DNA from 3 places in the Pantoea sp. B9002 genome. Region 2 is predicted to be linked to each of the others. Evidence: riboswitches for the same ligand, from Rfam matches in the RefSeq annotation. Region 2 holds a riboswitch; each other region holds the start of a gene.
The links. A riboswitch is a leader RNA that binds a small molecule or an ion and turns the genes downstream of it on or off. The one in region 2 is predicted to bind thiamine pyrophosphate.

Region 1 (7,501 bases), on a different contig from region 2:
GATTCAACACCTGTTTTCGCAATCGCTGGAGTACGCGCTGATCGCCGTTGCGCTGGTGACCTTCCTTGAGTCGCTGGCATTCGTGGGATTGCTGTTGCCGGGCACGGTATTAATGGCCAGCCTTGGGGCGCTGGTCGGAAGCGGACAAATCGGTCTTTACCCTGCGTGGGCGGCCGGATTCGTTGGCTGTTTAATCGGCGATTGGGTCTCTTACGGCATCGGCTGGAAGTTTCAGGGACCGCTGCATCGCTGGAAATATCTGAAAAAGTATCAAGGCTTGCTGGATAAAACCGAGCATGCGCTGCATCAACACAGCATGTTCACCATTCTGGTGGGGCGCTTTGTTGGCCCAACGCGTCCGCTGATTCCGCTGGCGGCGGGTATGCTGGAGCTGCCGGTGCGTAAGTTCCTGCCACCGAATATCATCGGCTGCGTTCTGTGGCCGCCGGCCTATTTGATGCCGGGCATTTTGGCGGGCGTGGCGATTGACGTGCCGCAGGCAGCGCAAGGCGGCAGCTTTAAATGGCTGCTGTTGCTGGTGGCGCTGCTGGTGTGGATCGGTGGCTGGTTGCTGTGGCGCTGGTGGCGCAGCGGGAAAACCGTCGATTGGGCATCGAAATATCTGCCGACTGCGCGTCTGCGCTGGCTGGCACCGCTGATGGCGGCGATTGGCCTGGGCGCGTTTATCGCGATCCAGTTCCATCCGATGATGCCGATCTTCCGCCATCTGCTGTGGAAAGTCTTCTTCGCTTAACGCGCTGTCACGCCAAGGATGGCGGCCGCAGCACTTTCACCGCGCACCAAACTCTCTGTACTGCCATCCCAATAGATGCGCCCGTCGACGATCACCAAACTGCGCGGCGCAATCTGCTGAGCATCTTCCAGGCTGTGCGACACCATCAATAAGGTGATGTTGCGGCTTTCGCATACCGAACGTACCAGTTGCAGCATCTCGTTGCGCAGTGCCGGATCCAGCGCTGAGAAGGGTTCATCCAGCAGCAAAATCGGCTGATTGCGCAGCAGGCAACGCGCCAGTGCCACGCGCTGACGCTGGCCACCGGAAAGCTGACCAGGCAAACGCGTTAGCATCGCCTGCAGGCCGGTTTGCTCGGCGATATCCACCACTTGCTGCTGCTGTTCGCGCGTCAGCTTCAGGCCCGGATGTAAACCCAACGCCATGTTTTGCTGCACTGTGAGATGCGGAAAAAGATTGTTCTCCTGAAACAGCATGGAAACCGGCCGCGCCGACGGCACGCTGTGGGTATGATCAACGCCATTCATCACCAACTCGCCTTGATTGATCGGCAAAAAGCCGCCAATCAGACTCAGCAAGGTACTTTTCCCCGCGCCGCTCGGACCGAGGATCGCCAGACGTTCACCCGCCTGCGCTGCAAAACTGAAGCGCATCGGCAGATGCTGATAAAGGTAAGTGAGGTTATTCAGTGTCAGCATGGCGACCCGGTAATTTTTCCATCAGAGTAAAGAGTAGCAAGCAGAGCAGCAGCAGCAGCAGTGCGGTGACGGCACCGTCCGCACCGCGATAGGCGCCAATCTGCTGGAACAGATAGAAGGGCAGCGTGCGAAAATCGGCGCTGCCAAACAGCGCGACCACGCCGAAATCGCCAATCGACAGCACGCAGGCAAACGCCAGCGCCTGAGCAATCGGGCGTTTCAGCGCGCGCAGCTCAATCAGCCGCAAGCGGTTGAAACCGGAGATGCCGAGTGAAGTGCAAAGCTGGCTGTAACGAGCGCTGATATCGCGCATCGGATTCTCCAACACTTTCATCGCATAAGGAATGGCGATCAGGGCGTTAGTAAAGATCACCAAACCATCGGCGCGCTGCGGCAGACCGACGCTGGCGTTGAACAGCAGAAAGAAACCGCTCGCCAGCACAATGCCCGGCATCGCCAGAATCAGCATGCCGCTCATCTCCATCGCCTGCGCGGCGACTATGTTGTGGCGCTGCCGCAGTTCGCGGCTGCTCCACAACAGCATCATGGTCAGCACCACGCAGAGCACGCCGGCTCCCACGGCGATACGCAGCGAGGTAAAGGTGGCTTGCCACAGCGCCGCTTGTTGTAGCGCACCGGCGACGCCGCCGCGCAAACCATCGACGATAACCGCCGCCAATGGCGGTAACAGCAGCAGCAGCGCCAGGCCAATCAGCAACGTATCGCTGATGCGCGCCTGCCATGAATCCTGCGGATCGCGCCAGCCGCGAATGCTCTGGCTGCCGGTGGGAATGGCTTTGCTAAAGCGCTGGCTCAGCAGCACCAGCAGCAAACAGCAGCCGAGCTGTAACAGCGCCAGCAGCGCCGCGCGGCCGGGATCGTAATCGAAATTCAGCGCCTGGTAGATCGCCAGTTCCAGCGTGGTCGCCTGCGGCCCACCGCCCAGCGCCAGCACTGTGGCGAAGCTGGCGAAACAGAGCATAAAGATCAGCGCCGCCGTCGGCAGAATCTGACGGCGCAGCCACGGCCACTCCAGCAAACGAAACAGATTCCAGCCGCGCAGGCCGAGCTGGGCGGCAACTTGCCGCTGCTCGCCGGGAATGCTCTCCAGCGCCTGTAACAGCAGGCGCGTCGCCAGCGGCAGGTTAAAGAAGACGTGCGCCAGCAGAATGCCCTGCAGGCCATACGGCGAAAAGTGGTAGTCAAAGCCAATGGCTGCGCACAGTTGCGCCAGCCAGCCGCTGCGACCGTACACGCTGAGCAAGCCAAACACCGCCACCAGCACCGGCAGCACCAGCGTCATGGCGCACAGGCGCAGCAGCAGATTGCGTCCCGGAAAACGGCGGCGATAGAGCGCGCGCGCCAGCAGGATCGCGGGCAACACCGACAGCAGCGCCGACAGCAGCGCCTGCTCAAACGAGAACAGCAGCACATGATGCAGATAGCTGTCGTCGAGTAGCGCGCGCCAGTCGGTGGCCGGAGCGACCATCACCAATGCGCCAAACGCCAGCAGCGCCACCGCGCACAGCAACAGCGCGATGGCGCTACCGGGAATCAACCAGCCGGGCATTAACGGCTAACGGCGCTTTGCCATGCGCTGATCCACGCGGCGCGATGGTCGGCAACTTCGGCTGGCGTGAATTGCAACGCCTTCGCGGGCACCTGCAGCGTTTGATAACCGGCTGGCAGATCGCTTTTGATCACCGGATACATCCAGTTGCCGGTGGGAATGGTCTGCTGGAAGGCCGGAGAAACCATAAACTGCATGAACTGCTGCGCCAGCTTGGGCTGCTTGCTGCTGGCGAGTTGCGCGGCGACTTCCACCTGTAAATAGTGGCCTTCGCTGAATTCGGCCGCGGCATAGTTCTCTTTCTTCTCTTCGATAATGTGATAAGCCGGAGATGTGGTGTAGCTCAACACCAGATCGCCTTCGCCCTTCAGGAACAAGCCGTAAGCTTCGCTCCAGCCTTTGGTGACGGTAACGGTTTTTTGCGCCAGCTTCTGCCACGCGTCAGGCGCGTTATCGCCATAGACTTTTTGCATCCACAGCAGCAGGCCAAGGCCCGGCGTGCTGGTGCGCGGATCTTCATAAATCACGCGCCATTTTTCCGGGCTTTCAACCAGCTCTTTCAGGCTTTTCGGCGGGTTCTTCAGCTTGTTTTTATCGTAGACGAAGGCGAAGTAGCCATAATCGAACGGGATAAAGGTTTGATTGTTCCAGCCATCCGGCAGTTTTAAGCCGCTGGTATCGACGCTGCTTTTGGCAAACAGGCCGGTTTTCTCCGCCGCCTGCACCAGATTGTTATCCAGCCCGAGCACCACATCGGCTTTGCTGTTTTTGCCTTCCATGCGCACGCGATTGAGCAGCGATACGCCATCTTCCAGCGCCACATACTTCAGTTCGCAGTCGCACTGCGCTTCAAAGGCTTTTTTGACCGCCGGGCCTGGGCCCCAATCGGCAGAGAACGAATCGTAGGTGTAAACGGTCAGAACCGGTTTGGCAGCGAAAGCCGGGGCCGCAACCAGCAGCAACACAGGCAGAACTTTGTTTAACACTTTGCGCTCCTTGAGGAGAAGAGATGTTGAGTCGCAAAGGATCTGAGGAGTGAGGCATCTCAAATCCCTACGCCGGTATTAGCCGGATCAGGTTCGACGGGTTTCTCTCAGCCCTGATATCAAGGCACCCCGTTGAGAACGGCTCATTCTAGACATTTATATGACAGCGCGAAAGGATCACAGCTCCGGTGGTGCAAACCAGGCTGATTTGAAATCAAACCAGCCGAGCGTATTCAGTCGCACGCCGCGCATACTGCGTTGTCCTTCCAGCAGCAGCCAGTGATGGAACAGCGGATGCAGATAGTCGCGGTCGATCAGCTGTTTACTCCATTCCGCCAGCGGTAACGCTTTCTGCCGCCAGCGCGCGGCATCGGCTTGCCAGTCAATCGGGATGCAGTGATGCATCAACGGCAACTCGAACAGTTGCGCGAACAGCGCGTACTCCAGCGGCAGGGTAAAGTTGACGCTGCCGAGCCAGATATCACTTTCACCTTCGCCCTCGAACCACTCTTCGTAGCTCACGACGCGAGTAATTAGCTCAACACCTTGCTGCGCCAGCAGCGGTCGCAGCGCGTTGGCGATACCTTCATGCTCAACGTGATGGCTGTACCAGCTCAGCGTCAGCTGGGTTAAGCCTGCCGGTTTGTCGGCGGAGGTGAGATCGCGGCGATGGTGCCAGCGCGGCAGCAAGCCATAAGCCGGGAACCAGTAACGCTGATAGCCGACGCCAGCATGATTCAGTAAGGCGATGGGATTAAACAGATAGCTTACCCAGCGGCGAAAATGCGCATCGCGGCCCAATGCAGAGCGCTGATCGTAAAGCAGGAAGTAGCAGCCTTCTTCCAGACGACTCTCTTCCGATTTTTCATCGGCGGTTTCGCCCTGCAACTTGACTCCGGCATACACCAGCTCGTCGCTGATCTCCGGCAGCACCCAAATCGACACATCGTCAATCAGCGCGCGATAGCCAAAGTAATCATCGAAGGCGGCGATTTTCAGCTGCGTTTGCTGATTGCGCACCACGCTATACGGGCCGGTACCAAGCGGCTGGCGGGCAAACTGGCGCAGCGTTGGCCATTCACGCGGCAGGATCATCGCGCTGACGCTGGCCAGCAGCCACGGCAACCAATCGTCCGGCTGGCTCAGATGAATATCCAGCGTCCAGGGCGCGGGCGAATCCAGTTTACTGATGTGGGAAAACAGCGGCTGGCTGCGCACGCGCTCCAGCGAAGCAATCACATCCGCCATTTCCAGTTCACGACCATGATGAAAACGAATCGCCGGGCGCAGGAAGAAACGCCACTGCAGCGGCGAGGTTTGCTGCCAGTGATGGGCGATATCGGGTTCGATTTCCCCCTTTTCCTCATTTATGCGCATCAGGCCGTTGAAAATTTGTCGCGCCAGATGGGTTTCCGAGCGGCGCAGCGGCGAACCGGGCAGCAGATTGGGCAGCGGGCGATAATAGAGCACGCGCAGGATGTGTTTACCCTGGCGGAAGCTGCGGCCTAAATGCGCCGCGATCATCTGGCGCACCTGATTTTTATCGCCAACCAGCTGCACCAACTGTTCGATGCGATCTTGTTCCAGCAGATCCTCGGCGCGCTGCTGCTGGAGCGCCAGCCCGGTATAGCAGAAACTCAGCATCGAGCGCTTACCGCGTCCCGCTTCTGCCTGCCAAATCAGCCAGCCTTCGCTCTGCATGGCGTTGAGCAGGTTACGCATATGGCGACGCGAGCAGTGCAGCAGATCGGCCAGCTCGCTGAGCGTGGTTTCCTGATCCTGCCCCTGACAGCTTTGCCATAAGCGGATGAATTGCTGCTGCAGACGTGAAGAGGACATAAAAGGGGAACTCCTTGTCAGAATCGCTCAGTTTTTCCTGCCTCATATTAGAGGCATACTGCCCGGCAATGGAAGAGCGGGAGGCATTCAGCAATGAATGGCGCTCTGCCAGCGGTTCCGCCGACGTGGAACCTCTTTCTGAGTAGGGTGCATTTTCACCGCCAGCAGTGCTTTATCTGCTGGCTTTTTTCGTTTTGCTGTAGAATCTTCTACCCTCATTTCTCTACCTATTTTTTATTCGCAAAGGGATTTCTGCATGAAATCGCTGTTAACGCGTCAACGTCGCATCAATCCGGTCTACCTCTCGTTTATGGCGGTGTCGTTTATGACCGGCGTGGCCGGTGCGCTGCAGGCGCCGACGCTGAGCCTGTTTCTGACGCGCGAAGTGCAGGTAAGTCCATTCTGGGTCGGCTTGTTCTTTACCATCAATGCGATCGCGGGGATTGTGATTAGCCTGCTGATGGCGAAACGCTCCGATAATCAGGGCGATCGCCGCAACCTGATTCTGTTTTGCTGCCTGATGGCGACGCTGAATGCGCTGCTGTTTGCCTTCAATCGCCACTATTTAACGCTGGTGACGCTGGGCGTGTTTTTGTCGGCGCTGGCCAGCGTGTCGATTCCGCAGGTGTTCGCCCTCGCGCGGGAATATGCCGATCAGTCGGCGCGTGAAGTGGTGATGTTCAGCTCGGTGATGCGTGCGCAGCTGTCGCTGGCGTGGGTGATCGGGCCGCCGCTGTCGTTTGCGCTGGCGCTTAACTACGGCTTTGAGACGCTGTTCTGCGTGGCGGCGGGGATTTTCCTGCTGAGCATGCTGCTGATCTGGCGCACCTTGCCCTCGGTGCCGCGCGTGGTGGCCTCGCCTGAAGAGGTGCTGACGCAGCTTAGCCCGTGGAAAGACAGTCAGGTGCGGTTGCTGTTTATCGCCTCCGTCACCATGTGGGCGTGCAACACCATGTATATCATTGATATGCCGCTGTATATCAGCACCACGCTGGGCCTGCCGGAGAAGCTGGCGGGATTGCTGATGGGCACCGCCGCCGGGCTGGAGATTCCGATCATGCTGCTGGCCGGCCATTACGCGCGGCGCACCGGCAAACGCAAACTGATGCTGCTGGCGCTGGTGGCGGCGATTGTGTTTTATCTCGGATTGGTGATGTTCCAGTCACGTACGGCGTTGATGGTGCTGCAACTTTTTAATGCCGCGTTTGTTGGCATCATCGCCGGAATTGGCATGTTGTGGTTCCAGGATTTAATGCCGGGCCGCGCGGGTGCGGCGACGACGCTGTTCACCACCTCAATTTCCACCGGCATGATTATCGCTGGCATCATTCAGGGCACCATGAGCGAGCGCTTTGGTCATGAGTCGGTTTACTGGCTGGCGTTGGGGCTGGCGGTGCTGGCGTTGGGATTGGCGTCGCGCGTGCGGGATGTTGTTGATAGATAGAAAAGAGAAGGGCGACATCCTGTCGCCCTTGTTGCCTTAGCGTAAGAACGCTGGCTGATGGGTCTCGTAGCTGGAGATGGACGCTTCGTGTTGCAGCGTCAGGCCAATGCTGTCGAGGCCGTTGATCATGCAGTGACGGCGGAAGCTGTCGATTTCGAAGCTATAGGTTTTATCGCCTGCAGTGACGGTTTGCGCTTCCAGATCCACGGT
Region 2 (7,501 bases):
TCGCCCTGATGAAAAGTGATTTTCTTTCCGCTTAATGCTTCGACACGCGTTAATGCCAGCGGCGAGCTATTACACAAATTATCCAGCACGATGACATGATGATTTTTCTGCAGCAGGCTAAGGGCAATGTGTGAGCCAATATAGCCCGCACCGCCAGTAATTAAGACATTCATTTACGTACACTCCATGTGTTTTGTTGCGCGCAGCGATGCGCGACGAATGAGGGTGTTTAAACATTGTCGACCTTTGTTATCAGTAGTAATGACATCACCAACAGCACACAGGCTGCCGGCCAGATGGCCAGCGGTGAAACTGTGGTGATAATTCCCTGTAAAACGCCAGCAAGCAGCACGCCGATGGACATCGAATTGGTATACAGCGTTGCCGCCATTCCCTGACGATGTTGCAGTAAGTCCTGAAACCAGAACATGCCAACGGTGGCGATGATAGCGATGAAAATGGCATTGAAAATTTGCAGTAACATCAGCGGGATAAAACTTTCACTGAAGAAAATCCCCGCATAAAAAATCACGCCGCACAGCATCGCTGCCTGCATTTGCGTTTTCTTACTCCAGCGTTTGAGCATTCTGGCGCTGAGCAGCATGATCGGTATTTCCAGCGCCGCGGCGAGGCCAAACAGCACGCCGCTCCAGTCGGCAGACAAGCTTGGCTGCTCTGCCAGATGCAGAGGAAATGCAATCAGATAGAGTGCGCTGCAGCTCCATACCAGCAAGGTGGCAAGCATCAGGAAGCTGAGGTTGTGACCCAGCGGCTGCCGGGACGGTTGCTTTGCAGGAGCAGCGCTGGCTATCTGCTCGCCAGGCGGCAAGGTGACAGCCAGCAGCGTTACGCTCAGCAACAGCACGAACATGATGGCATACAGCCAGGTGAAACCGGCCAGCTGAATAATCCAGAACGCCAGCGGCGGACCGAATACCCACGCCAGCGAAAATTGCGCGCGTAAGATGGCGCTGAAAGCGTTGTCACTGCGGGTTTGCCGCGCCAGCGCGAACAGTTGCGGTATCGCCGCACTGCCGCAAGCACTGAGCAGCGAGCCAAGCGTAATTAACAGCAGATAATTGCGGCAGAAGATAAACAGCAGCGCATTGAGCGCCAGTGCGAATAAGCACAAGAGCAGTAGCGGGCGACGCTGCGTGACACGATCTGAATAACGGGCAATCAGTAAGCTCATCGCAATACTGCTGAGTGCATTTACGCTGTAGAAAGCGCCGATTTTCCAGGCTGCCACGTTAAGTTCACTGGCTAGAAATAAGCTGAGTGTTGGAATGAACAGGGCGCCGCTTAAACCGGCACCCAGCGCAACAACATAAAAAGAGAACGTTGAATGGTTCATCGACATCCTTGTCAGTGTTCGCCCCAGGCACTCCAGCGAGGGGCGAAAAGTTTTTAAAGTGCTTCAGCGCGGCTGAAGCGTTTGCCATCCGGGCTCACGCTGCGTACCCAGACTTTATCGCTAGCGGTAATCGCCGGTTTGGCATGCGGTTGATAACGCTGCCAGCGCTTACCATCATCCAGGCTGTACTCCAGCGGCAGACCCGGCAGCGCAATGTTCATGGTCAGCGTGCCATTCTCGACGCGCGCACCCGGCACCGGTAAACGGTAGTGAATACCGGCTTTATCCATCTTGCCTAGCTCACGCTGGCCTAACAGGTTGGCGAAACGCTGCCAGTCCTGATTGCGCTGCTGCTGGTTTACGAAGTGGGTTTCGCCACCTTTAAAGGTGCGGCCTTGCTGATAATCCAGCTCCCACTCCGCGCGATGCCAGCCGCGTTCGGCCACCGACAGCAGGCGAGGGAATACCATGTAATCCATCTGCTGATCGGTACGCGTGGTTTCACTCCACAGATGCACTGAAATGCCGTATGCGCCTGACCACGGCTTATTCGAGGTGGCATCAAAGGTTTTCCCGTCGCGATCCACCGAGGTTTCAGCGTTCTGCGGCAGGTTGTCCGGCGCGAAGCCAAACATCTTGCGCTCATCGCTGAAGCGTGTGCCCCAGTAATAGCCGCGCTCGTTAGGATTCACCTCATACGGGAAGTCCATGTAGACGTAATCCGGATTAGAGATCACCACTTCATAATCTTTCAGCGTCCAGTCGTTGGCGGTGTCAAAGCCGCCCCAGTAGAGCGTGTCCCAGAAGTTAACGCGTACGCGCGACGTGGCGAAGGCGTGCGCGTCAGTGGCATCTTTCAATCCATCCTGCCAGGCCTGCATCACCGGAATGCCGTGCGCTTTCACCATCTTGCTCACTTCCAGCGCGAAGTGACTTGGCAAGTGCTCCAGATCTTCAACCTTGCCGGATTTCACCACCGCCTGGCAGACCTGAGATTTTGCCCAGGGTTTGTCCTCTTTGCTTTGGTCTAAAATGCCCGTTCCCGCTTTCGGGTTCTTAACATCGCTGTAGCCGGTACCGAGGCGGATGTTTTTCGCTTCATCACCGCCAAAGTGCCAGGTGGTCAACGGTTGGCCGGCTTCGCGGTGCATCGCCTGCACTTCACCAATCACTTTATCGACAAAGCGCTTTGAGGAATCGAGGCAAGGGTTTAGGTAGCTGGTGCGGTCGTACAGCTGCACGGAACGGGTATTCGAGGTATCCGTTGGATCCACCAGTCGATATTCACTGGCCTGCTGCGGTTTACCCGCTTTCATGAGTTGCTGATAACGCGCTTCCATTGAGATCACCGCCGCGCGTGCATGGGCGGGCATATCGATTTCCGGAATCACTTCGATGTTGCGCGCCTGGGCGTATTTGACGATCTCGATATAATCGGCGCGGCTGAAATGTCCGGTTCCGTTGTTATCCGTGAACGGGCCTGAGCCCAATTGCGGCAGCAAACATTGCTGCTCTGTCAGATCGTGACAACGCTTACTGCCCACGTCGGTCAACTCTGGCAGGCCGGGGATTTCGATACGCCAGGCTTCGTCATCGGTCAGGTGGAAGTGGAATTTATTCATCTTCCACGCCGCCATCTGATCGAGCATGCGCAGCACCGCTTGCTTGCTGTGGAAGTTACGCGCCACATCGAGGAAGGCACCGCGATAGGCAAAGCGAGGTGCATCTTTCGCTTCAAGCGTGGCGATAATCGGTTTACCTTCAGCCGGCACCAGCGACAGTAGCGACATCAAGCCGTAATAGACGCCAGCCTGGTCGTAACCAATGATATCGGTGCCGCGCGGCGTAATACGCAGTTCATAAGCACCGGAAACCGCATCTGCACCCTGGAAATGATTGACGGCGATACGGGTATGAACCGCATAACCCGCTGACTGCAGTTTGAGCCCCATCAAATCGAAACGCTGTTTAACCGCATCGGCTTGATTGTTCGCCAATACCTCAAGATGCAAGGCAACGCCACGGCTCAGATCGACATCCGCCGCATGAACTTTCACCGAACGTGGCGTTGGGGTGATTTGTCCGCGCAGCGCGCTGGCAGGCAGTTGCGCCACATCGGCATTCTTGGTGAAGCGACTTTGCGGCAGCATCAGCACGTTTTTATCGTCGGCGATGCGCTTCCATTGGTCACCAAAAGGCTTAACAAAGTCGCTGAGGTTTTCGGTATCGGTGCTGGTGATAATTTTTGGTGTGGCATTGGCGGCGGTGACATACCAGCGTGGCATCACGTCGGTGATAAACAGCTGCCAGTATTCGTTGACGATAGGGATCTCAATCGACTCGCCAGCCGCGATACCTTTGAATTTTTCCGTCGGTTCAAGACGGGTTAAATCGCCGACGATATGGGTCATTTTGAACTGATCGTTATCCACCCGCAGCGTTTCGTGCACGTTGCTCATGTAGATCGCCCAGTTTTTACTAGTGAGCGCCGGGCCGTTGTTGGTCAGCGTGATGGTGGCGGTATTGCAGGATGCCCAATCGGCACCGAGTTTCGCGCAGTTCACGCCGTGATCCGCCGCCTGGTTGTCAGTGACCTGATACTGCACGCCGAACTGGCTGATTTGGTCGACAACCTGCTGATTACTGCGCGGGGATGAACTGCAGGCGGCAAGGCCCATCACGCTCAGCGCCAGTAAACTGATTTTTAACTTTTTCATGCTGTTATCCTTCTCCACGGAGGTAAGTCTCTGGCTCCTGCCAGATCGGGGTCAAAACAGGGTGAATGGCGCGACGACCATAAATTTGATGTCTTTCTCGTCCTGGAAGATGTTGCCGTAACCACCGCTATAGCTGGGAAGATCGCTGTGATTGTCGTAGCGGGTGTAGTGCAGTTTGAATTGGGTGTCTTTGGCGCGGCCTTGCTGGATGGTGTAAACCATGTCGAGGCTCCACGCGGACTCTTTCAGGCGCTGGTTTTGGTCATAGAGGGGATTGGTGGAAGGCTTCGCGTCCCAACCGTAGGCGTATGATGTACCGACCTGCCAGCCCGGTAATTGCCAGTGTCCCAGATCGACCATCACACCAGCGAAGAGCGCTTTCTCACCGTTGGCGTTCCAGTCCGAGCGGGAATCCCACCACACATCCATGCGGCCATTCGAGCTGGCGTAAGACGGCGTCATACGTTGCAGGAAGAAGCCCTGATTACCTTCGGCTTTTACCCATGTGCCTTCGAGGCGGAAATCAAACGCGCCGAGCGTGTAGCCGAACGTCAGCGCCTGCAGCCACGCGAGGCCATCGTAAACATCGTTGACCTGGCCAACGCCGCTGTTGTCACGATCCTTCGCGCCGTAAAACTGATAGCTAGTGCGCAGCGGTGCATCGGCCAGCGGCAGCTGATAAGAGGCTTTGGCAAAATACTGATCCATGTAATTCGCCGCCTGACCGTATGCGCCTTCCAGCACCAGCGAGTTTTTGAAATCATATTTGGCACCAAAGGATTGCAGCCACGGAATCTCCGTTACGCCATCGGCTTTGCGGAAGTTGTACATGTCGCGATACCACGGCGCTTTGTATTCGTCTGTCCACATCCAGGAGACGGAAAGGGCGCCGGCGTCGCTAAAATCAAAGGTGGTGCCGGCTTCAACGCCGCGATAGGTGCCGGGCAGGAAGCTCCAGTGCGGTGCCAGCAGCGTCTGTCCGGTGGGTTGCAGATAGCCTGCGCGCAGCCAGTTTTCCTGCCATTTTGCCTTGATTGCCGCTTTATAAAGACTTAAGCCGCTCTTATCTCCGCTCCAGTCCTCATCCCAGCGCGTACGGGCATTGCTGAAACCAATTTCATTCGGTGCCGCCGGGCCGCCGTTGCTTAGCTCCAGCGCGCCAAATGCCGCCAGATCGAGGCCTATCACATCACCGGCATAACCGGATGAGAAGTCGAGATTGGCGTTAGCAGAGGCGTGATGCAGATTGGCATCGTACTGACCGTACGAGCCTTTTTGCGGATCCATCTCTTTGCGATCGCGCTGGCGTTGCCAGTAAAACAGATTGCCAGAGAGTGTGGAGTCTTCGACAAAACCCGCGGCGTGGGCGGAGGGAACCGGCACAAAAGCACCGGCAAACAGGGCAGAGATAATTGCCGCAGAGAGCGGCGCGCGTGGAATCCGACGCATAGCAAATCCTCCGTGATGCTTCCATAAACAATTAATAAATCCGTATTGTTTCGTCATGAAACAAGTTGCCGGGGATGCTATTTTTCGCGACGCGAATTATCAATGGGATTTATTACAAAGTATGACATGGCACGCAAAAATAGGGGTTTTTTAAGGAATTTAATCAATCAGTTAGAGGAGCCTGTAATGTGTAACTTTGCGATCCGGTTCCAGAGAAAGGGGCGACTGCTTGCTTTCATCTGGCTTGTTGCCTATGCTCGCCAACGTAGTTTTGACTCGGGGTGCCCCTCTAATACAGGGCTGAGATACACCCGCTGACCTGATCTGGATAATGCCAGCGTAGGGAAGTCAGATGCCTGACCGCATTCGCCTTCTTGATCGCCGGTTGGGAGCCTTATGAAACAGCCTGACCTTCTTTCCCCCGCGCAACTCGCGCACTCTCTGCAACTGCTGCGTCAGCAAGCGCCGCTGGTGCACTGCATGACCAATGACGTGGTGCAAACCTTTACCGCCAACGTGCTGCTGGCACTGCAAGCTTCGCCCGCGATGGTAATCGATCCCGAAGAAGCGGCGCAGTTCGCCGGTTTTGCCGATGCGTTGTTGATCAACGTTGGCACCTTAACGCGCGATCGTCGTGATGCAATGCTGGCGGCGGTGCAGGCGGCGCAAAGCGCAGGCACGCCGTGGACGCTGGATCCGGTGGCGGTCGGCGCATTATCCCTGCGCACCGCCTTCTGCCAACAGTTGCTCAGCCTGCAACCGGCGGCGATTCGCGGTAACGCCTCAGAAATTCTTGCGCTGGCGCATCAGGCCACCGGCGGACGCGGTGTTGACAGCCTGCATCAGGCCGATGCCGCGCTGAGTGCCGCCCAGCAGCTGGCGCGTGATTGCCAAACCATTGTGGCGGTGACCGGTGAAGTGGATTACGTCACCGATGGCGCGCAGACATTCGCCATCCCCGGCGGCAGCCCGCTGATGACGCGCGTGGTCGGCACCGGCTGCGCACTGTCGGCGGTGGTTGCCGCATGCACCAGCTTGCCGGGCGATCGCCTGCAGCATGTCGCTGCGGCCTGCCGCGTGATGTCGCTAGCGGGTGAGCAGACAGCTCGCCAGGTCGCCGGGCCGGGCAGCTTTGCCGCCGCCTTCCTCGATACGCTGTGGACGCTGGAGGTAGAGGCATGAAACGCATCAACGCATTGACTATTGCCGGCACCGATCCGAGCGGCGGCGCCGGTATTCAGGCCGACCTCAAAGCTTTCTCCGCGCTGGGCGCTTATGGCACCAGCGTGATCACCGCGCTGGTGGCGCAGAACACCTGCGGCGTGCAGTCGGTGTATCGCATCGAACCTGATTTTGTTGGCGCACAGCTCGATTCGGTGCTGGATGATGTGCGCATCGATGCCGCGAAGATTGGCATGCTGTCCGAAACCGCGATTGTCGAAGTGGTCGCCGAGCGGCTGAAACGGGCCAGCCTGCCGTTTGTGGTGCTGGATACGGTGATGATTGCCAAAAGCGGCGATGCGCTGCTGTCGCCGGATGCGGTGGCCAGCGTGCGCGAATTGCTGCTGCCGCAGGTATCGCTGATCACGCCAAATCTGCCGGAAGCCGCCGCACTGCTGGGACGCGCGATGGCGCAAGATGAGAAAATCATGTTGCAGCAGGGCGATGCGCTGCTCGATCTCGGCTGCGAAGCGGTGCTGATGAAAGGCGGACATCTTAGCGATGCTGAAAGCCCGGATTGGCTGATTACCCGCGACGGACGTCAGCGCTTTACCGCGCCACGCGTCAATACGCGCCACACGCACGGCACCGGATGCTCGCTTTCTGCGGCGCTGGCGGCGTTGCGTCCGCGTCATGATGACTGGGCGGCAACGGTGGCTGAAGCCAAAGCCTGGCTGCAACAGGCGCTGCTGCACGCCGATTCGCTGGAGGTCGGTAAAGGCATTGGGCCGGTGCACCATTTCCATCAATGGTGGTAGGG
Region 3 (7,501 bases), on a different contig from region 2:
GAATATGGCGGGTAGCGTGGGGGGAATTGTGGTTCCTCTGCTGGTCGGCATTATGCTGCAACTGGGTGTTCACTATGACAGTATCCCGCTATTTTTTGCTGGGTGCTCAGCAGTGTATGTGCTTGGCACCGCGTTGATTGGTATCCAGCAACGCGCGGAGGTAACAACATGTATCACGGTCCGATAATTGATCCGCATCAGCACTTCTGGCAACCGCAGCGGAATCCGCATCCCTGGCTAAAGCCTGAGGCTAAAATACCGTTTCGGTACGGTGATTATGACGCGATTAAACGCGATTATTTACCACCCGATTACCTGCGTGATGCCGCGACTCATCGTGTTGAAGCCACCATTTATATGGAGGCTGAATGGGATCCGGCAACGCCTCTGAATGAAACGCGCTACATCCATCAGATTGCCAAACGGTTTGGTTATCCCAACGGCGTGATTGCACAGGCCTGGCTGGATCGCGAGGACATTGCGGATGTGCTCGCGTGGCAAGCCGCCTATCCGCTGGTGCGCAGTGTACGCCATAAGCCGGGAGGCGCTACGAGTTGGCAAGAGGCGCACGATGGTCAGCGCAGCCTGATGAGTGACGATCACTGGCTCTGCGGCTATGCCGTACTGGAGAAATATGCGTTGCATTTCGATCTACAAACGCCGTGGTGGCATCTGGATGAAGCGTGCCGATTAGCGCGAGACTTTCCTCATACCACAATAATTCTCAATCACACCGGCTTACCAGCTGACCGCAGTGAAGAAGGCCTTGCAGCATGGCGACAGGCGATGGGATCGCTGGCTGAATATGAAAATGTCGCGGTGAAAATTTCTGGCTTAGGTGAGCCAGATTATCCGTGGAGCGTGGCACGTAATCAGGGGATTGTACGCAATACTCTGGCGATGTTCGGCACTCGTCGCTGCATGTTCGCCAGCAATTTCCCGGTCGATGGGCTGTGCGTCAGCTTTGACAACTTATATACCGGTTTCAAAAAGATGGTTGAGCATCTGCCTTACGACATGCAATACCGCTTGTTCTATGACAACGCGCTGCGTTATTACCGCCCGGCACTGCAAACCACCCCAAAACAGCATAAGGAGAACGTTCGCTATGTCCAATCCGCTTAAGCTCGGTGTTAACACCTCTATTTTCGACGGGCACGATATGGATCTCGCTTTCGCTATTATTCGCGAGTTGGGCTACGACTATGTGGAGCTGGCCTACAACCAGGGCTATGTGGGTGATCTGGATGACAGCCTGTTTAGCCCGGCCAATGCGCAACGCATCCGTGCACTGCTGGACAAGCATCAACTGAAAACGCTGGCGCTCGGTTGCACCTTTAACCTCGCTCGACCCGAAGCGGTCGAGTACATGCTAACACGCATCGGTTTTGCTCAGGCGATTGGCGTCAAGTTGCTCAACGCTTGCACGGCAAAGCGTGAGGATTATGCGGCGTTGGTGGGTCATCTACGCCAGATCGCGCCACATCTTGAGCAGGCCGGTTGTTGTTTACTGATCGAAAATGGCGGTGACCACAATTATGATGCGTTTGCGCTGGCAGCCGAAGGTGAACAGCTGTTGCGGGAGGTGGGAAGCGCGGCTGTAGCGTTTAATGGCGATGCCGGCAACATGGTGTCGTTGAGATCCGACGCTGATGCGATAAAGCAAATGCTGCAGTTGTTGCCGCAGATGCGGCATTGTCACATCAAAGATGTATATAAGCAGGGCATAGAGTTTCACTTTCCGCCCATCGGGCAGGGCATATTAGAGTATCAGCCGCTCATCAAGTCACTGGCTGTGCACGATATTCCCTGTACGCTGGAAATCCCGCTGCGTATGCATCGACTGGCTGACAGCATGCCGGTACGCAGTGATACGCCAGTAGAACTGGAACGGATTGTTGAAGTGCTGAGGGAGAGTAAAAGGTATATCGATGGATTGCAGCATTAGACGGGGGGAATCAGGCATTTCAGAACATTAAGTCCGCACCGCTGTTGAGAAAATCCACTACAGCGGGCGGCTTAAGTGGGGAAGATTATTTCTTAGGAATTTCAGAGATCTCTTTCACGTCACTCTTATTCATTTGCTGCTTAACACCATTGGCATCGACGTAACCCAGCAGGCCGGTTTCGGCATCCTGTGGTTTGCCATCGGTGACGATGGTACGTCCATCATTGGTGTGGATCGCGTACGAGGTACGCGTACAGCCGGTCAGTGCGGACAGGGCAATAAGCGCAGTAATAGAAAGCAAAATTGATTTTTTCATTAGTCTCTCCAGGCTGTTAAAAGGATATTAATTATCCAGTTCGCTCATGTTGGTAATCTTGTCGCGATTGATCTGCTCAGTTTTACCGGTTTGCGCATCCTTGTAAGAAACAAGGCCCGTGTCACTGTCGATTTGCGGCTTACCAGACGTCACGATAGTGCGTCCGTCGGTGGTCTTAATCGCCTGATTTGAAGAGCAAGCGGTCAAAGTCATTGCCATAAAAGTGCCAAGAAATGCCGTTGTCAGTACTGTTTTTTTCATCGTGATGAGTTCCTTTCAGTGGAATAAGTTTTAACTACCTAAATAGCTTAGAACATTTTCCTAAAACAGCCAGGAATCGGGGTTATCTCAACTGACTATCCTTACTTCCGCGGCGGTTATAAGCGCTGATCGCCGCCTGTTTTTTATCGATCTTGCTCTGGCAATTCACGCAATAACGCACGCCAGCCAATGCCGCGCGACGTGCTTCCGGGATCGGTTCGCCGCACTCGTCGCAAAACTCCGCACTTTCACCATGACCGAGATTTTCGCGGGCGCGGGCCACCGCGTCATCTACCGTGGCATCAATTTGTTTGTGCACCGCCCCGTCTTCTGACCAACCGCCAGCCATACTTCACCTCCAAAAACTGATGGTGAAAGTATAAGACACGCTGTGATTTATGTCGGGCAGGGCAGAATTTCACGCGTATTTAACAAGGTTGACACATCATCGCGCGCCATCCTAGACTGCGGCTTGTTCCAAGGGGTGCTCTGTTAAGGGGCTGAGATTCTACCGGCTGGCGTGTATGCGTTGGCAACGTAGTGACCCTCCGAACCTGATCCGGCTAATACCGGCGTAGGGATGCGGAACCGCAGGGCGATATTGCGCCTTGATTCCCTCTTTGTGCTTTGTAGCGGACAGTTCGCGCTCTTCAGGCGTGCCTGAGAGTCTCTGCGCAATCGCAAAGGTGGCGACACATGAACGAAACACACATCATCCAGGCTCTGCTGACATTCCTGCAGCGTGAAGATAGCTCAGACGACGACTTCAATCAGTTGGCCCTCGAAATCTTCGCTTATCAGTTCGCACACAATCCACCTTATCGCCGCTTCGCCATCCAGCGCGGACGTACGCCGCTGACGGTGAAAAGCTGGCGCAACATTCCCGCCATCCCGATTAATGCCTTCAAAGATCTGACGCTCAGCTGCCGTCCCACCGACCAAATTGCCGAGATCTTTATGACCAGCGGCACCACCGGCACGGTAAAAGGGCGCAGCTACCATCCGACGCTGGAGGTGTGGAAAAAATCGATGCTGCTCAACTTCCGCCGTCGCTTTATGGCGGGCCGCGAACGCATCCGCATGGGCATTTTGTTCCCGGATACCGTGGCGATGCCGAACTCCTCGCTGGCGACTTACCTTGACCTGGCAATGAAGGAGTGTGGCACGCCAGACAGTGAAGTAATGGTGGGCGAACATGGCCTCGAAACCAGTCGTCTGTTCAGTGCGCTGGAGCAGGCCGAAGCGGGTGGCGAACCCTACGCGCTGCTGGGCGCCAGCTACAGCTACGTGCATCTGCTGGATGAAATGCAGCGCCAGCAACGCCGTTTCGCGCTGCCTGCCGGCAGCCGCATTCTTGATACCGGCGGTTTCAAAGGCCAGTCGCGCGAGATTGGCGCAGAGGAATTCTACGCATCGCTCTCTCACGCCTTCGGCATTCCGCGTTCCCACTGCATCAACATGTACGGTATGACGGAAATCAGCACGCAGTTTTACGACGCGGGCAATGAGCGCTGCCCGCCGGTGAAATCCGGGCCGCACTGGATCCGCACGCGCGTGGTCAATCCGCTCACCGGTGATGATGTGCCGGACGGAGAGGTTGGCGTGCTGGTGCATCACGATCTGGCGCATTTCAACTCGGTTTCGGCTTTGTTAACGGAAGATGCGGGCGTGATGGTGCCCGGCGGATTCCATCTGCTAGGACGTGCGACCGGCGCTGATGCCAAAGGCTGTTCGCTGACCATGGAAGCGTTTCTCGCCAGCGCGCAGGCGGCGCTGTGAAGGAAGTTGCCGGACACCTGCCGGGCCTTTCCGCTGATGAAGTGCAGTGGCATACGCTGAGTTTCAGTCATCGTGGCGAGCGCCTCGAGGTTTGCGTTCCGCAACTTGATGACGCGCAGATAAAGGCGCTCGCAGCGCGCATCCGCACCAACGCCCGCGCTTATCTTCATCAGCTGAGTGTCGCGCAGATCATCGCCATCATTGATGAAGCGGTGGCGCGACTGCTCGATCGTCGTCATCCACTGCGTATCAAAGCCGAAAAGCTGCTGCCCATCGTCACCGGTTACGATGCCGAAATGGTGCGGCTTGGCCTCACCGGCTATCTGAAAACCTTTCGTCAGCCGCAGCTGAAGCGTTTTCTGGCGGAGGATTTCGCCGATCCGCAGATGCTCGACGATTTCCAGCCGCGCCCCAAAGGCGGCTTTGCGCGCGCGTTTGGCCCGCAACTGTTGATGCATATCTGGGCGGGCAACGTGCCGGGCTTGCCGCTGTGGAGTTTGATCTGCGGTCTGCTGGTCAAGGCGGGCACCATCGGCAAATTGCCGGGCAATGAGCCGCTGATGGCAAGCTGGTTCGCGCAGTTGCTGGCGGAAATCGATCCAAAACTCGGCGAATGTATCGCGGTGGTGTGGTGGAAAGGCGGCGATGCGCAAACCGAACTAACGTGGCTGCGTCAGCCCGATGCGCTGGTGGCTTATGGCGGAAATTCAACGCTGGCGGCGATCCAACAGCGTTTGCCGGTTACCACGCGCTTTCTGCCGCACGGCCACAAAATTAGCTTCGGAATGGTGGCGCGTTCGGCGCTGAATGCACGTCAGGGCGCGGAGATGGCGCGTCGCGTGGCGTATGACGTGATGCGTTACGACCAGGCCGGTTGTTACTCGCCGCAAATGCTGTTTGTCGAGCGCGGCGGCAAGGTGTCGCCGGATGAGTTCGCCAGCTATATCGCCCATGAACTCGCCGCGCTGGCGCACAAACATCCGCGCCGTGCGCTGGCGAGTGATGAGATCAACAGCATTGCGGCGTGGCGTAATGGCGAGGAGATTCGCGCGCTGGGCGGCGATCGCACGCTTTACGGCGAGGCGACAGACGATTGGGCGGTGGTGAGCGTTGATCATGCGGAGCCTTTATCGCCGGCGGCACTGGGCCGTACGTTGAAAGTGGTGTGCGTGGATGCGCTGGAGGAAGTGGTCAATTTGGTGGCGCAACAGCGGCATTTTTTGCAAACCGCAGGCGTGGCGGCCGCGCCGCAGGCGTTGTTCGGCATTTCGGTTCTGCTCGGGCAAGTGGGTGTGACCCGCATCGCGGCGTTCGGCAACATGACCTCGCCGGAAGCGGGTTGGCATCACGAGGGGCGTTTTAGTTTGCTCGATCTGGTGACCATCACGGAGATCGAGCAGGGCGCAGAAGCGGCCGCCGAAAGTTACGCACCGTACGTGGAGTGACGCGATAACACATCGCACATACCGTAGCGGCGCAATTTATTGCGCATAAATCAACTGCGCGCGATAAATCGCACCGCTACAGATTGTGCGTGACGACATCAACCTGGAGCAAAAAATGAAATTCTCCAACCAAACCATTCTGGTCACCGGCGCAAGTCGCGGTATTGGTGCGGCAATCGCCAAAGCGTTCGCAGCTGAGGGCGCGTTTGTGGTGGTCAATTATCTGCGCAATGAAGTTGCTGCAACGAGCGTGGTTGAAGAGTGCCGCGCATTGGGCGGCGACGCGCTGGCGATTGCCGCAGATGTCACTTCTGAGCAGCAGGTCAACGCGATGATGGAGCAGATCGTCAACGCCACCGGCCGCCTCGATGCGGTAATCAACAACGCTTTCGCACCTTACGTTTTCGACACTGAAAATCGCGCACGTTTCTGGGAAACGCCGTGGTCGGGCTATCAGTCGCAGTTCGATGGCGCGGTAAAAGCCGCCTATCACGTTTGCCAGGCGGCGCTGCCATTAATGCGTGCGCGCGTGCGCGGCAGCATCGTCAATCTCACCAGCGATCTGGTGGCGCGTCCTTCGGTGCCTTACCACGATTACATCACCGCCAAAGCGGCGCTAACCGGCTTTAGCCGCACGCTGGCGACGGAGCTGGGCCCGTTGGGGATTCGCGTAAACTGTGTGGCGCCCGGTCTGGTGTATCCCACCGATGCCAGCCAGGCAACGCGCGAAGAGGTGCGCGACTTCCTCACCGCGCAAACCCCGCTGCGCCGCATCGCGCGCCCGGAAGATGTCACCGGCCCGGTGCTGTTTCTGGCCTCCGACTGGAGCGAATTTGTCACCGGGCAAACGTTGTACGTTGATGGCGGATTAGTGATGAATTAACCCGTACGCTCGGAATTCATGGCGTAATGCCGATCAGTTAAGCGCCGTATCAAATCACCGCACCTTCTGTAGCGGCGCGATTTATCGCGCAATGAATTGCGCCGCTACAATGTGTGCTCTCGGTAATTACGGGTTTTCATGCCTTATCTGACGAGCATTACGCCATGAATGGCGAACAGGTTATTCCTGCGCAAGCAAATAACTATCCAACCTGATCAACGCGATCACATATTTCGGCAACGCTTCCAGCAGCGATGGCAGATGGATCGTCTCGTCGGCACCGTGCGGCAAACCGTGGCCTGCGGGTAAAAAATCGGGTGTGTTGACCGCAGTTTTCCGGTAGCCGGGCCCAAAGGTGATGGCATTTGGCAGCTTCTTCGAATGGGTCACGCCGCCCATCGCGTAAGGACGATCGTCATTGCCGGTGGTGTCATTCCACACTTGCTGCAGCAGCGAAATCACCGGATGCGAGGCCGGCAGGAAGAACGGAGCCACGTCGCGCCAGCCGGGATCGAGCGTGATGGTGGTGGCGGCTAGCTGCTGTTGCAGCATCTCGACGATCTGCTCGCCGCGCCACGAAACCGGATAACGGATATCGCAGTCAATGCTCAGCGTGTCGGCGCGATGGCTGTACCACACGCCCGCGTTCAGCGTCAGTTTGCCGGACTCCGCATCTTCCAGCCCCAATCCAGCGCTCTCGCCATACGGCGACGCAAACAGCTGCACCAGCGTTTCCGCCAGCTGACGTTCGTGATCGCCCAGCAGCTCCAGCTCGATCAGTGCGGCGAGCAGCACCTGCGTGGCATTCAGCGTGCCGTCGGGGAAGGCGGCATGCCCGCCGTTGCCGCGCGCTTCCAGGGTGAAAGCGC

Region 1: another riboswitch for thiamine pyrophosphate. It lies ahead of thiB (thiamine ABC transporter substrate binding subunit); the one in region 2 lies ahead of thiM (hydroxyethylthiazole kinase).
Region 3: another riboswitch for thiamine pyrophosphate. It lies ahead of HX773_RS18460 (long-chain fatty acid--CoA ligase); the one in region 2 lies ahead of thiM (hydroxyethylthiazole kinase).

What each region holds. Positions count from the first base shown of each region.
Region 1 covers NZ_JACAPA010000008.1:124,831-132,331, reverse strand. Annotated here, with positions in the region: gene HX773_RS05365 (DedA family protein) at 1-754, shown strand, start outside; gene thiQ (thiamine ABC transporter ATP-binding protein ThiQ) at 751-1,452, opposite strand; gene thiP (thiamine/thiamine pyrophosphate ABC transporter permease ThiP) at 1,436-3,022, opposite strand; gene thiB (thiamine ABC transporter substrate binding subunit) at 3,022-4,008, opposite strand; TPP riboswitch at 4,055-4,150, opposite strand; gene sgrR (HTH-type transcriptional regulator SgrR) at 4,186-5,847, opposite strand; gene HX773_RS05340 (MFS transporter) at 6,104-7,291, shown strand; gene leuD (3-isopropylmalate dehydratase small subunit) at 7,328-7,501, opposite strand, start outside.
Region 2 covers NZ_JACAPA010000033.1:98,592-106,092, forward strand. Annotated here, with positions in the region: gene galE (UDP-glucose 4-epimerase GalE) at 1-173, opposite strand, end outside; gene HX773_RS16325 (sugar efflux transporter) at 230-1,354, opposite strand; gene HX773_RS16330 (beta-N-acetylhexosaminidase) at 1,408-4,071, opposite strand; gene HX773_RS16335 (OprD family outer membrane porin) at 4,123-5,520, opposite strand; TPP riboswitch at 5,788-5,883, shown strand; gene thiM (hydroxyethylthiazole kinase) at 5,917-6,702, shown strand; gene thiD (bifunctional hydroxymethylpyrimidine kinase/phosphomethylpyrimidine kinase) at 6,699-7,499, shown strand.
Region 3 covers NZ_JACAPA010000037.1:63,063-70,563, reverse strand. Annotated here, with positions in the region: gene HX773_RS18490 (MFS transporter) at 1-187, shown strand, start outside; gene HX773_RS18485 (amidohydrolase) at 169-1,125, shown strand; gene HX773_RS18480 (sugar phosphate isomerase/epimerase) at 1,109-1,948, shown strand; gene HX773_RS18475 (YgdI/YgdR family lipoprotein) at 2,034-2,264, opposite strand; gene HX773_RS18470 (YgdI/YgdR family lipoprotein) at 2,292-2,525, opposite strand; gene HX773_RS18465 (DksA/TraR family C4-type zinc finger protein) at 2,608-2,874, opposite strand; TPP riboswitch at 2,996-3,123, shown strand; gene HX773_RS18460 (long-chain fatty acid--CoA ligase) at 3,222-4,304, shown strand; gene HX773_RS18455 (acyl-CoA reductase) at 4,301-5,749, shown strand; gene HX773_RS18450 (3-oxoacyl-ACP reductase) at 5,865-6,632, shown strand; gene HX773_RS18445 (Sapep family Mn(2+)-dependent dipeptidase) at 6,813-7,501, opposite strand, start outside.